Regions from separate parts of the Mesorhizobium sp. M8A.F.Ca.ET.181.01.1.1 genome, predicted to be linked through region 1. Evidence: predicted binding sites of a transcription regulator. Region 1 holds the regulator's gene; each other region holds the start of a gene.
What was found. Region 1 encodes LexA, which represses DNA repair genes until DNA is damaged. Its sites were predicted from a motif close to TGTTCNNNNTGTGTTCNG; they were not measured.
Positions count from the first base shown of each region.

Region 1 (4,602 bases):
GACCGCGCTGTCATCGGAGTTGACGACCGGGATACCGGCCTGGCGGGCGGCGGCGGAGACAGCGGCGATCGCCGGCTGGATCAGGTTCGAGGCCGGGCCGTAGATGACGTCGGCCTTGCCGGCGAGCGAAGCGATACGTTGCTGGATGTCATTGACGTTGTCGATGCCGACCTCCACCACCTCGAAGCCAGCGGCGGGCGCCGCCGCCTTGATCTTTTCGACCAAGGCAACGTCATTGGCCTCGCCCGGATTGTAAGGCACGCCGAAGCGCTTGGCGTTCGGCAGCAGCTTCTTGGTGAAGGCCATCACCGCGGCGACGTCCTGCAGATCGCTGGCGCCGGTCATGCCTTCGTCACCTGAATCCCACGACGGCACCAGCTTGGCCGCCACTGGATCGGTGACCGCGGCAAAGACGATTGGAATGCCGGAACCGGCGAGCGCCTTCTTGGCGATCTGCGAGACCGGCGTGGTGATGGTGTAGATCAGCTTGGGCTGCTCCGCCTGCAGCTTGGCGATCATCTGCGGCACCAGCGATGCATCGAAATTGGTATGGCTTTCCGTATAGACGACGTCCTTGCCCTCGACGAAGCCATTGTCCGTCAGCGCCTTCTTGAAGCCGGCTATGGCGGCATTGAGCTGGGGGTGCTCGCCGAAATTGGCAATGCCGATGCGTATCTGGTCGGCGGCGGCACTGCCGGCGCTCACCATCAACGCGCTAGCCATGAACAAACCCGACAACCAAGCGGATTTCGACTTCAACATCATTTCCTCCCAGATTTGATCAGCGCCGCTTGCAGCGCGGCTACTGCAAACGATCATGGTCAGTCCGCCGGCTTGTGTCAAACATTATATATAATTCTTGCCATGCCCCTACATCATATATAATTTTCCCTGCCAGACGACGGATGGACCGCGATGCAGGATCAAACGAGCTCCACAAAGACGGAGGCAGCCTATCAGCTGTTGCGGCGCGATATCCTGACCACGCGCCTCATGCCCGGCGCCCCGCTCAAACTGAGTGCACTGCGCGGCACCTATGGAGTCGGCTGGACGCCATTGCGCGAAGCCTTGTCGCGGCTCGAGGCCGAACGCCTGGTCACCGCCATCAGCAATCGCGGTTTTACCGTGGCTCGGGTGTCGCGGGCCGAACTGGAGGACCTGGCGCGCGCCAGGATGGTGGTCGAGATCCCCCTGTTCCTCGAATCGATGGAGAAAGGCGGCAAGGAATGGGAAGATGCCGTGGTCACCGCCCACTACCGGCTCTCCCGTTGCAAAACCGCGGTCGACGATCCCTCGGATGCGGCGGTCGACAAATGGGACGAGAATCACGAGGCTTTCCATGCGGCGCTGCTGAGCGCCGCCACATGCGATTGGCTGTTGCGTTTCCGCTCGACGATCTCGGATCAATTGCGCCGGCATCATCGCTTTCTTGGTCTGGCGCCGACATTGCGGGCCGCGGCCGGCCTCAAGGATGGCTACGAAGAGGCGATGGAGGCGCTGCGCGAAGCGATTGCGATCGAACACCATACCGCGATCATGGAAGCGGCACTCGATCGTGACGTCGAGCGGGCCAAGGCGCTTATGGTGGCCCATATCGGCTACACCCTGCACGTCTATGTCCACAGCTAAGACAGCGGCCCGACCAAATACGCCGCCCGCGCCGGCAGCTTGAAAGCTGGTTCGGGATGACTCCGGCGCTTCCGCGACACCTATTCGCACGCGTTGGTCGGAGTGGGGCCGGACGCCTGGGTCCATCGCTGCCCCGAAGCTGCCAGTCGTTGGCGTTTTGGTTTCGTTTCGTTCCGCGAATAACGGACCGATAAATTATACAATCCGCCCGGGGAAAGCCTTCCGAACGGCTGACGCCAAACTCGGGAGCGGATGGGCCACAGGCCATTAACCATAACGATTTCAATGGGCCTGCCGATGGCGGAAAAGGTCGGCTTCTGCCCGCCGTAGCGGACAAAAAACATCCGCAGCCTTAACAAATTCATTAAACTTTAAACGGTTGCGGAACACAACTGGAACAGATAGTGTTTGTTCTGGGTTTGTTTTTTCGATTCTGGTTCAGACCTTCGTTCAATGCCTTGGGGGCCGCCATGCTGACACGCAAGCAACATGAACTGCTGATGTTCATCCACGAACGGCTCAAGGAAAGCGGGATACCGCCCTCCTTCGACGAGATGAAGGAAGCGCTCGATCTTGCCTCCAAATCCGGGATTCATCGCCTGATCACGGCGCTGGAGGAACGCGGCTTCATTCGCCGGCTACCCAATCGGGCGCGCGCGCTGGAGGTGCTGCGGCTGCCGGATTCGATCGCGCCCGGCCTGAACGCGGCAAAGAAATTTTCGCCCAGCGTCATCCAGGGCAGCCTTGGTCAAAACAATCTTGGCCGCCAGCTCAAGCCGGCGACGGCGCCTTCGCGTCTGCCCGCGGCCGGCAATGACGACGATGTGGTTTCAGCCGTGTCCATCCCGGTCATGGGCCGTATCGCCGCCGGTGTGCCGATCGATGCCATCCAGCATCAGACGCATTCGATCTCGGTGCCGCCGGATATGATCATGGGCGGCGAGCACTATGCGCTGGAGGTCAAGGGTGACTCGATGATCGAGGCTGGTATCTTCGACGGCGACACGGTCATCATCCGCAATGCGAACACGGCAAGTCCGGGCGAAATCATCGTGGCGCTGGTCGACGAGGAGGAAGCGACGCTGAAGCGGTTCCGCCGTAAAGGCGCCTCGATCGCGCTCGAAGCCGCCAATCCAGCCTACGAAACGCGTATTTTCGGGCCGGACAGAGTCAAGGTACAAGGCAAGCTGGTCGGGCTGATCAGGCGCTACTGAGCCGGTTTGCCATCGGACTTGTCTGGCTTTTTATAGGGCGGCAGCCCCCTCGCCTCGCGTGAGAATTTTCGCTGCTCGTGCCAGGGCCGGTATGGTCCGTCGACAGCGAATTCGATCACAGCCGGGGTTGTGGCCGACTGGGGATCGAAGAAGACGGCAGCACTTCCCTTGCGGGCGAGCTGCCGTTTCGTGACGACGACAACCAGCGGATTGTGGCAGGCGTCATAGGCGGTCGCGTCATTGACGACGATCAGGTCGGCGAAGGCGCAGGCTTTCCAGGTGTTCTTGCGATCCTCGACATAGGCGACGATCGCGCCGGAAGGGTGCCTGGCAAGGCAAAGGCCTTCGCGGCAATAGAACGGCGATCCCTGCGGCAGGTCGGTGGGAGCGGCAATATCGAATTGCCCGTCCGCCTTGTCGAACATTTCCGGTTTGACGATTGTTTCGGAGACCAGAGCGCGTTTCCAGTTGTCGGCCGCGAATTCGTTCGGACGTTCCCGGTTGACGGCCAGTTCGCCATTGCCGATCGGCAGTGCGACCAGCCGTGCGTCTTCCGAGATCAGCACGTCGGGCGTGCGTATGTCCGACACAGTCAACAGACCGGCAAGTGCGAATGGCAGTGCCGCGAGCCGCAGCCAGGTCGTCGCCATCGTCGCGATGACCAGCGCGACGGCCACCAGCAGCACGGATTGCTGCGAGATCAGACCTACCCCATCGATTGGCGAGCGCTCCGATATCCATGACGATACGGCGATCATCGCTGTCAGGCCTTTGCCCATCACGTAGAGAAACGGGCCGTCGGCGCCGAAGGGCATCGCCAGCGAACTGAGGACCGCAAAAGGCATGACGACCACCGACACGATCGGCATGACGGCCAGATTGGCGAACAGGCTGAGCGGCGATACGCGCTGGAAATGCCAGATGGCAAACAGCGCCGTCGCGCTGCCGGCAATGATGGAGGTCATGGCCAATCCACCTGTCGCCAGCAGGAATTTTCGCGTCAGGAACCCGGGTAGTGACCGCTTTGGCGACGGTGGCCTCGTCTTACCAGCGCGGTGGTCCGCCCAGCCGGCATAGGCGCCAACAAGGGCCGCGGTTGCCGCGAACGACATCTGGAAGCTCGGGCCGACGACCTCGTGCGGGGAAACCAGGATAACGGCGATCGCCGAGATGGCCAGGTTGCGCATGGTGAGCGCCGCGCGATCGAACAAGACGGCAATCAGCATCACCGCCAGCATGATGAAGCTGCGTTCGGCCGCAACGACGACACCGGAAATGACGAGATAGGCGGCGATCGAGAAAAGTGCGGCGGCGGCCGCATATTTCTTCACCGGCCGGCGCGCGGAAAAGTCTGGAAACAGCGCGAAGGCACCGCGCAACAGACCCATGATGGTGCCGGCGACCAGCGCCATATGCAGTCCCGAAATGGAAATGATGTGATAGATGCCGGTACGCCGCATCGCTTCGTTGATTTCATCGGGAATGCCGGCGCGCACGCCGACGATCAGCGCCGCCGCGATCTCGCCTTCGGCGCCGCCGATGCTGCCCCTGATGTGGTCGGCGATGGCTTCGCGGGCGTTTTCGATGCTTGAAAAAAGACGGGCTGGCAGCGACATCTCACCATCGTCGGTAGCGACAACCGTTGGATTGCCGAGAAAGAAGCCGCTGCCGCCGATGCCTGCGAAATAGCTGTCGAAGGAGAAGTCGTAGCTGTCCGGCCGCACCGGACCGGTCGGCGGCAGCAGTTTGGCGTAGCCTG
Region 1 covers NZ_SRTV01000001.1:1,366,649-1,371,250, reverse strand. The annotation lists gene EN824_RS06700 (ABC transporter substrate-binding protein) at 1-762, opposite strand, end outside; gene EN824_RS06695 (GntR family transcriptional regulator) at 916-1,629, shown strand; gene lexA (transcriptional repressor LexA) at 2,100-2,843, shown strand; gene EN824_RS06685 (ComEC/Rec2 family competence protein) at 2,837-4,602, opposite strand, start outside.

Region 2 (4,602 bases), on a different contig from region 1:
GCCTCAACCAGGTTTGCGGCTCGGGTCTGCGCGCCATCGCGCTCGGCATGCAGCAGATCGCCACCGGCGACGCCAAGGTGATCATCGCCGGCGGCCAGGAATCGATGTCGCTGTCGCCGCACGCCGAGCATCTGCGCGCCGGCGTCAAGATGGGCGACTACAAGATGATCGACACCATGATCAAGGACGGGCTGTGGGACGCCTTCAACGGCTACCACATGGGCAACACCGCCGAGAACGTCGCCCGCCAGTTCCAGATCACCCGCGACGACCAGGACCAGTTCGCGCTGGGCTCGCAGAACAAGGCCGAGGCCGCGCAGAAAGCCGGCAAGTTCAAGGACGAGATCGTCGCCTTCACCATCAAGGGCAAGAAGGGCGACACGGTTGTCGATCAGGACGAGTACATCCGCCACGGCGCCACGATCGATGCTATGACCAAGCTGAGGCCGGCCTTCGACAAGGACGGTACGGTGACCGCCGCCAACGCCTCCGGCATCAATGACGGCGCCGCCGGCGCGCTGCTGATGAGCGAAGCGGAGGCCGCTCGGCGCGGCGTCACCCCGCTCGCGCGCATCGTGTCCTGGGCAACCGCCGGCGTCGATCCGGCGATCATGGGCACCGGACCTATTCCCGCTTCGAAGCGCGCTCTGGAAAAGGCAGGCTGGTCGGTCGGCGATCTGGACCTGGTCGAGGCTAACGAGGCTTTCGCCGCGCAGGCCTGCGCCGTCAACAAGGGCATGGGCTGGGACCCCTCGATCGTCAACGTCAATGGCGGCGCCATCGCCATCGGCCATCCGATCGGCGCCTCGGGCGCCCGCGTCTTCAACACGCTGGTCTTCGAGATGCGTCGCCGCGGCGCCAGGAAGGGGTTGGCCACCCTATGCATCGGCGGCGGCATGGGCGTCGCCATGTGCGTCGAAGCCATCTGAACAAGCCAATAGCGAACAGGAGTAGCGAATAAGGAAGAACGGCCTCAGCGCGGCGGGACATCAAACCCTATTCGCTATTGGCTACTCCCTATTCGCTCCTCCGACCAACGGGAGGAGAACACATGACCAAGGTTGCAATCGTCACGGGTGGATCGCGCGGTATCGGCGCTGCCATCTCGATCGCTTTGAAGACTGCCGGCTATTCGGTTGCCGCGAACTATGCCGGCAATGACGATGCGGCGGCGAAATTCAAGGCCGAGACCGGCATTCCGGTCTACAAATGGTCCGTCGCCGATTATGACGCTTGCGCCGCCGGCATCAAGCAGATCGAGGCCGACCTCGGCCCTGTCTCGGTACTGGTCAACAACGCCGGCATCACCCGCGACGCCATGTTCCACAAGATAACGCGCGAGCAGTGGAAAGAGGTGATCGACACCAATCTGTCCGGTGTCTTCAACATGACCCATCCGCTGTGGAGCGGCATGCGCGACCGCAAGTTCGGCCGCGTCATCACCATCTCCTCGATCAACGGCCAGAAGGGCCAGGCCGGCCAGGTCAATTACTCCGCTGCCAAGGCCGGCGACATCGGCTTCTCGAAAGCGCTCGCCCAGGAAGGCGCCCGCGCGGGCATCACCGTCAACGTCATCTGCCCGGGCTACATCGCCACCGAGATGGTCAAGGCGATCGACGAGAAAGTGCTCAACGAGCGCATCATCCCGCAAATCCCGGTCGGCCGCCTCGGCGAGCCGGAAGAGATCGCGCGCTGCGTCGTCTTCCTCGCTTCCGAGGATGCCGGTTTCATCACCGGCTCGACCCTCACCGCCAATGGCGGCCAGTACTTCGTCTAGGCATTGATTTTCGCCTGCCCACCAACCAGCGGCCTTGACGGGCGAAAACGGACCGGGAAACCGGTCCGTTTTCAAGTGATGCTCTGGGCCTAAAACCCCTCGCTACGAGCGGCTGCCCCAATCCGGCACGCAAAGGTTAATGGCGGCAGCGCGCCTGCGCGAAACCTGTGGGCAAGCCTGTGGATTCTCGGTGGATAAGCTGTTCACAACACAAGATATTGGGGGAACAAAAAGGGAAAATAGCGCTGACGCTGTTTTGTCGCCGATTCGTTCCGGCTTTGAGCGGAAGTTAACATTAATAGGCCGAGATCACCCATAGTTTCTTAACCCACAATTCAGAAAGATTAACAATTTCATAATCTTGAGCAGTGCGCATCGAGCCCCCGACCTCGTTCACAGGCGAAAGTTAACAGAGAGGTTCGCCTAGCATAAAACGGGCCAGTTTTCTGATTCAGCATGTGGTGAGACTCATGGTCGCAAAATCCATATCTAGCCGTGAACAAAAGCTGAATCTGACGGAGTCACCGATTCGTCGCTGATTCGTTCCAGACTCGTTCCAACTGTTAAGCAGGAACTGATTTGCGGGCTGACACGGGCGTCTTCGGAACCCGGGCGGAACATTCCGCTTTCGCTTCGCGCCCGAAATCCCTATGTGTCGGCTGTCATACGCGCCGTCCAGGCACGCTCCCGACAACGAGAGGCCAGAAAGCCTTATTTCCGAGCCGATGAACATCCAGCAGAAACATACCGAGCCGCTGATCCTGTCGGGCCGCGACGTGACCGCCGTGCTTGGGCCGACCAACACGGGCAAGACCCATCTCGCCATCGAGCGCATGGTGGCGCACGAAACCGGCGTCATCGGCCTGCCGCTGAGGCTGCTGGCCCGGGAGGTCTACACGCGCGTCTGCGAGAAAGTTGGCGCCCACAAGGTGGCGCTCATCACCGGCGAGGAGAAGATCCAGCCGCCGGGCGCCAAATATTCGGTCTGCACCGTCGAAGCCATGCCGCGCGAGACCGACGCCGCCTTCGTCGCCATCGACGAGGTGCAACTGGCCGGCGACCTCGAGCGCGGCCATATCTTCACTGACCGCATCCTGCATCTGCGCGGTCGCCAGGAAACGCTGCTGCTCGGCGCGGCCACCATGCACGGCATCCTCCAGCGGCTGCTGAAAGGCGTCTCGGTGGTGACGCGGCCGCGCCTGTCGCATCTGGCTTATGCCGGTTCCAAGAAACTGACGCGCCTGCCACGGCGCACCGCGATCGTCGCCTTCTCCGCCGACGAGGTCTACGCCATCGCCGAGCTGATCCGGCGCCAGCAGGGCGGTGCGGCGGTGGTTCTGGGCGCGCTGTCGCCTCGCACCCGCAATGCCCAGGTGGCGCTGTTCCAGTCGGGCGATGTCGACTATCTCATTGCCACCGACGCGATCGGCATGGGTCTCAACCTCGACCTCGACCATGTCGCCTTTGCCCAGAACCGCAAGTTCGACGGCTACCAGTACCGCAATTTGACGGCGGCCGAACTCGGCCAGATCGCCGGCCGCGCCGGCCGGCATCTGCGCGACGGCACGTTCGGCGTCACCGGCCAGGTCGATCCGCTGGACGAGGACCTGGTCCAGAAGATCGAGGGCCATGACTTCGACCCGGTGAAGGTGCTGCAGTGGCGCACCGCCCAATTCGATTTCGCCAGCCTCGATGCGCTGAAGCGTTCCATTGAGACCAACGCCCCGGTCGAGGGCCTGACACGCGCACTGCCGGCCGTCGATGCCCAGGCGCTCGAACATCTCTCCCGCGACGAAGGCATCCGCGCGCTCGCAACCAATGCCAAGCGCGTGGCGTTGCTGTGGGAAGCCTGCGCGCTGCCGGATTATCGCAAGATCGCGCCCGCCCAGCATGCCGACCTCATCGCCTCGATCTACATGGACCTCGCCCGGCATGGTCATGTCGACGAGAACTATATGGCCGAGCAGGTGCGCCGCGCCGACACCACCGAGGGCGATATCGACACGCTGTCGCACCGCATCGCCCAGATCCGCACCTGGACATTCGTGTCGAACCGGCCCGGCTGGCTGGCCGATCAGGCACACTGGCAGGAAAAGACGCGCGAAATCGAAGACAGATTGTCGGATGCGCTGCATGAGCGGTTGACGAAACGCTTCGTAGACCGCAGGACTTCCGTCCTCATGCGGCGCCTTAGAGAAAATACCATGCCTGAAGCCGAAATCAGTCCTACCGGAACCGTCCTTGTCGAAGGCCATCACGTCGGCGAGTTACAAGGGTTCCGCTTCACCGCCGACCAGACCGCCGGCGGCGAAGACGCCAAGGCCGTGCGCACGGCCGCGCAAAAGGCGCTGGCCGCCGAATTCGATGCACGCGCGGAGCGCTTCGGTGCCTGCGCCAATGGCGATCTAGCGCTCGGTTCGGACGGCACGCTGCGCTGGATCGGCGCGCCGATCGGCACACTGGTTTCGGGCGAGGACGCGCTGAAGCCGCGCCTGGTGCTGCTGGCCGACGAACAGCTCACCGGCCCGGCGCGCGACAAGGTCGCCGCGCGCGCCGAGCGCTTCGTCAATTTCCAGATCGAATCCCTGCTGAAGCCGCTGGTCGACTTGAAAAATGCCGATCAGATTTCCGGTATCGGCCGCGGCATCGCCTTCCAGCTGGTCGAGAATTTCGGCCTCATCAATCGCCGCGACATCGCCGAGGAGATGAAGTCGCTCGACCAGGAAGGCCGCGCGGCGCTTCGCCGGCTCGGCGTGCGCTTCGGTGCCTACCACGTCTTCGTGCCGGCGCTGATCAAACCGGCGCCCGCCGGACTGGTGACCTTG
Region 2 covers NZ_SRTV01000005.1:386,380-390,981, reverse strand. The annotation lists gene EN824_RS20380 (acetyl-CoA C-acetyltransferase) at 1-929, shown strand, start outside; gene phbB (acetoacetyl-CoA reductase) at 1,052-1,777, shown strand; gene EN824_RS20370 (helicase-related protein) at 2,503-4,602, shown strand, end outside.
Region 2: EN824_RS20370 (helicase-related protein) is a predicted target of LexA. The motif match lies at 2,319-2,336, and genes of this name have one in related genera.

Region 3 (4,602 bases), on a different contig from region 1:
GGCCAGGAGCGATGAAGCCGCTGCCGCCTCCGGCAGCCTGCGCGCGCCGATGCCGGGTCTCGTCAAGCTTGTGCGCGTGGCGAAAGGCGACGCCGTGATCAAGGGACAAATTCTGCTGATCCTCGAAGCGATGAAGATGGAGCACACCATCGCCGCCCCGCATGACGGGGTGATCGCCGAGATCGCCGGGGAAGGGTCACAGGTCACCGACGGGGCGGTGCTGGTGGGGTTCATCGAGGACCAGAACGCGTCGACCGCCGCCACCGGCCGATAGCCGGAGCGCATCGCGGACCGCAAACAGAAATGGCCGGGAAGAACCCGGCCATTTCCTTGGACTAGAGCGGTTCAGAGTTTGATAGAATCTCTGACCCGCTCTAACTTCTTGTTTTTACGCAATTCTGGACGGAAAACCGCTACACACTTTTCCTAGAATTGCTCTAGCCGATCGTCGGAGCGATTACTGCGCGATCGGCGCGTACTTGCCGTCATGCCACTGGTTGATGTCATAGCTGGCATTTTTGAGGTCGCCCTTCTCGTCGAAGGTGACGTCGCCGACAACGGTGCTGATCGGCGTGCCGTTCTTCAACGCTTCGGCAACCTTGGCCGGATCGTCGCTGCCGGCACGCTTGATGCCTTCGGCGAAAGCCTGGACTACGGCGTAGGAGAACAGCGTGAAGCCTTCCGGCACGAAGCCGCCGGCCTTGATCTTCTCGACGGCCGCCTTGGCTTCCGGCTTTGCCTGCGGATCCGACGGGAACACGAACATGGTGCCCTCGCCGGCCGGGCCGGCAACCTGCCAGAACTCCGGCGAGGCGATCGAGTCCGGCATGATCAGCTGGAACTTCAGGTTCTGTTCGGCCGACTGACGCAGGATCAGGCCAGCCTCAGGATGGTAGCCACCGAAATAGACGACATCGGCCTTGAGATCCTTCAGCTTGGTGACAAGCGCCGAATAGTCCTTCTCGCCGGGGTTGATGGCGTCATAGTAGACTTCCTTGAGGCCACCGGTATTCATGGTTGCCCTGACGGCGTCAGCCACGCCCTGACCGTAGGCGCTCTTGTCGTGCAGGATGACCACATTCTTGCCGGCATACTTCTTGGCGATCCATGGGCCGATGAAGGCGCCCTGTGCGTCGTCACGCGTATAAAGACGCATGATCGTCGGCCAGCCGGACTTGGCCGCGGCGTCGGTCAGCACCGGGTTCGAAGAGGCCGGGCTCATCATCAGCGCACCGGCTTCGGCATAGACGGCCGAGGCCGGAATGCTCGAACCCGAGCAGGCATGACCGTCGATGAACTTGACGCCGTTGGCGATGATGCGGTTGGCGACCGAAACGGCCTGCTTGGGGTCGCACTGGTCGTCCTCGATGTCGAGCTTGATCATCGAGCCGTTGACGCCGCCCGCGGCGTTGATGGCATCGGCCGCGGCCTGTGCGCCCTGCTTGAACTGATCGCCGATGGTCGCGAGTTGTCCGGTCATCGGGCCGACCACCGATACGGTGATGTCGTCGGCGAATGCGACAGGCGCGCTCATCATCAGGCCGAAAATGGCCGCGCTCAAAATACTCATTTTTTTCATGACAATAGAACTCCTCCACTAACGCGCGGCCGCCCCGGCCGCGCTTCTTCCAGAGAGGCGGGACAATTTCATCCTTCACCGGGCCTGTCTAGGCGCATTGGCGCCGCTCGATTGGGCCTGCGCGGTCTCATCCACGCAAAAAGCCACGCCAGCCTTGTTCCGGCTGGTCGTGGCTTTTTGCCTGTCAGGCTGTTTCCCCGGCGCCCCCCGCGCTGTGAACCCAACCCACCTTCCCTGTCTTCCTGTTGGCCATGATCTTGCCGAAGCCCCGATTCCACTTTCGGGATCATGGTCCGTCGCGCGGCTTGGACCTGTCGGCCTGCCGCATTCTTTTTGTTGTTGGCCCGTGGCCTGGCTGTCTGCGCAGCCTTGTCCCTGTTGGCCCGACCGTCTTTTAGCGGTCTTGGCCGGAGCGTCCCCGTCTGGCGGGACTCAGTGCATCGTCATCCATTCGCGGGCTTCGCGCAGCGCCTTGGCGATCTCGACCTTCGACATGGCCGCCGAGAGTTCCGAGCGCAGTTCCGCGGCGCGGGCCGAACCCTTGATGGCGGCGATGTTGAACCATTTGTGGGCGGCAACGACATCGGTCTCGCAATCGCGACCGGTCGCATACATCATGCCCAGTTCGAAAAGAATGTCGGCCTGGGCAGTTGCCCCCATGGCGCCGAAGCCTGCTTCAAGCATTTCAAAACGTGCCATTTTAGTCCCCTGTCTGGCTCCCGAGAGCTGCCTCCGTTTGTCTTGTCCGGGGCGCTCTTTCGATGCTTTCGAGAATGCCGCGCAGGCTTGAATCCGTCGTTAAATGGCGTGCTTAATTTGAGGAAAACAAAGCTAAAACAAGAGGTAAACACGGAAATTCGTTAAGGATACGAAACCAGCAATTCGGCTGGTTTTCGCCAAATTTGACGAAAATTTTCGGGACCCCGATCAACACTCCGCTAACCACGGGAAACAAACACGACGCGGCGATCGTTTCCGTTTCCGTCCCGACAGAGCGAATTCAGCCGCTTTCAAAACGCCAAAGTCTTCCGTTGCGGCACCGCTTTTGTTTTGACGGAAGCTGGACTAGCTTACGTTTGCGTAAGCGGCAGACCGGCGAGGCGGGGCATCCGGCCGGCTATCCAAACGGAGGAAGACATGTTTCGAAAAGTGAGCCTGGCCCTGGCGGCCACTTTGATGCTGAGCGGCGCGGCATGGGCCGATCCGATCGAGGGCAACTGGAAAACGCAGGCAGGCGACACCGCGGCCATTTCAGGCGGCGATTCATTTTCCATTACGCTCAAGTCCGGTAAATATGCCGGCAAGACCATCGGATCGCTCAAGGCGGCCGGCGACAACAAATATACCGGCAACATCACCGATCCGGCAAACGACAAGACCTATTCCGGCAAGGCGACATTGGCTGGCACCTCGCTCAAGATGAGCGGTTGCGTGCTAGGCGGGCTGATCTGCAAGAGCCAGACCTGGCACAAGCTCTGATCGTCCATCTCCTTGCGATCTCAAAACGGGGCCCGGCGGGCCTCGTTTTCGTTTTATCGACGCGCTGACCGTGACCCTCGATGTCCGTTCGGGCCGACGGCAACCCAGCCAATGTCCCGTCAATCAATTTGAACCGCAGATGAACGCCGGCATCAGAGCCGGTTCAGAGGCGTCAGGGCATTCTCCTGCTTGTTGAAGGAGACACGGACCCAATGCTTGCTCGCCGCTTCACCATCGTCTGCCTGCTGATGAGCCTGTTTGGGATGTTCTTCGCCATCCTCGTCGCCGAAGCGGCCCGGTCCCCCCGCTCCTGGGACGAAGCCGCCAGAATGTGCCACCTCGGGTGCCCGACCAACCTTCGCCACTGAAACAGAGAACCAGACCTCGAAAAGAAAAGCACAGACATCATGAACCGCATCGCCGCCAACCTCGCCAAGACCCTCCGGCTCCTGCCGAGGGCGGCGCTTATCCTGGTGCTCCTGGCCGCTCCGGTCCTGGCGGTGCCGATGATGCGCGCCGATGCCGGCTCGACGATCGAGGCGCCGGCGCTCAGAAAGTCCGGCGTCGGGTTCGTGCTGCTGGTCAGCCTGCAGCGGGGTTGAAGAAAAATGGCGCTTTGAGCGCCTTCGGCGGCGAGCCCCCTCCCAACCGCCTCCCCAAGTCTCTATATTGAGTCATGGAAAAGCGAATCTACCCCCAAGCCATCGAATCAGTCGTCATGCCCGAGCCTTTTGGCCGGCAAAGCTTCGACAATGCCGAAAAGGCCGTTACCGCGCTGAAGGTGCTTTACAACCGCAACACCAAGTTCCTTCGCGATTCCTTCGCAGCCCTTGCCGCCGGCGGCGACAGCAGCAAGCGCTGCCGGGCCTTCTACCCCGAGATCGGCGTCACCACGAGTTCGTTCACCCAGGTCGACTCGCGCCAGGCCTATGGCCACATGCCGACGCCCGGCCATTTCGCCACCACGGTGACCCAGCCGGACCTGTTCGAGACCTACCTCATCGAGCAGCTTCGGCTGATCATGCGCAATCACGGCGTGTCGGTGACCGTCTCGGAATCGACCACGCCGATTCCCCTGCATTTCGCTTTCCTGGAAGGCACCTATGTGGACGGCGCCGCTGCCGAGCGCATCAAGCGGCCGATCCGCGACCTGTTCGACGTGCCGGATCTCGACGGTACCGACGATCAGATCGCCAACGGCACGTTCGAGGTCGCCTTCGGCGAGCCCCGGCCGCTGGCGCCGTTCACGGCGCAGCGCATCGACTATTCACTGCACCGCATGACGCACTACACCGCAACCAGCCCGCAGCATTTCCAGAACTTCGTGCTGTTCACCAACTATCAGTTCTACATCGACGAGTTCGTCGCCCGCGCCCGCGACCTGATGGAAAAGGGGGGCGACGGCTACACAGAATTTGTCGAACCCGGCAACGTCATCACCCGGGCCGGGCAGAGTGCGCCCAGCGAAGGCGTAGCACCACAGCGCCTGCCGCAGATGCCGGCCTACCATCTGAAGAAGCCCAACCATGGCGGCATCACCATGG
Region 3 covers NZ_SRTV01000002.1:127,002-131,603, reverse strand. The annotation lists gene EN824_RS08910 (acetyl/propionyl/methylcrotonyl-CoA carboxylase subunit alpha) at 1-274, shown strand, start outside; gene EN824_RS08905 (branched-chain amino acid ABC transporter substrate-binding protein) at 458-1,579, opposite strand; gene EN824_RS08900 (sel1 repeat family protein) at 2,012-2,278, opposite strand; gene EN824_RS08895 (DUF2147 domain-containing protein) at 2,717-3,058, shown strand; gene EN824_RS35145 (hypothetical protein) at 3,271-3,426, shown strand; gene EN824_RS08890 (hypothetical protein) at 3,466-3,660, shown strand; gene EN824_RS08885 (AMP nucleosidase) at 3,777-4,602, shown strand, end outside.
Region 3: EN824_RS08900 (sel1 repeat family protein) is a predicted target of LexA. The motif match lies at 2,401-2,418, and genes of this name have one in related genera.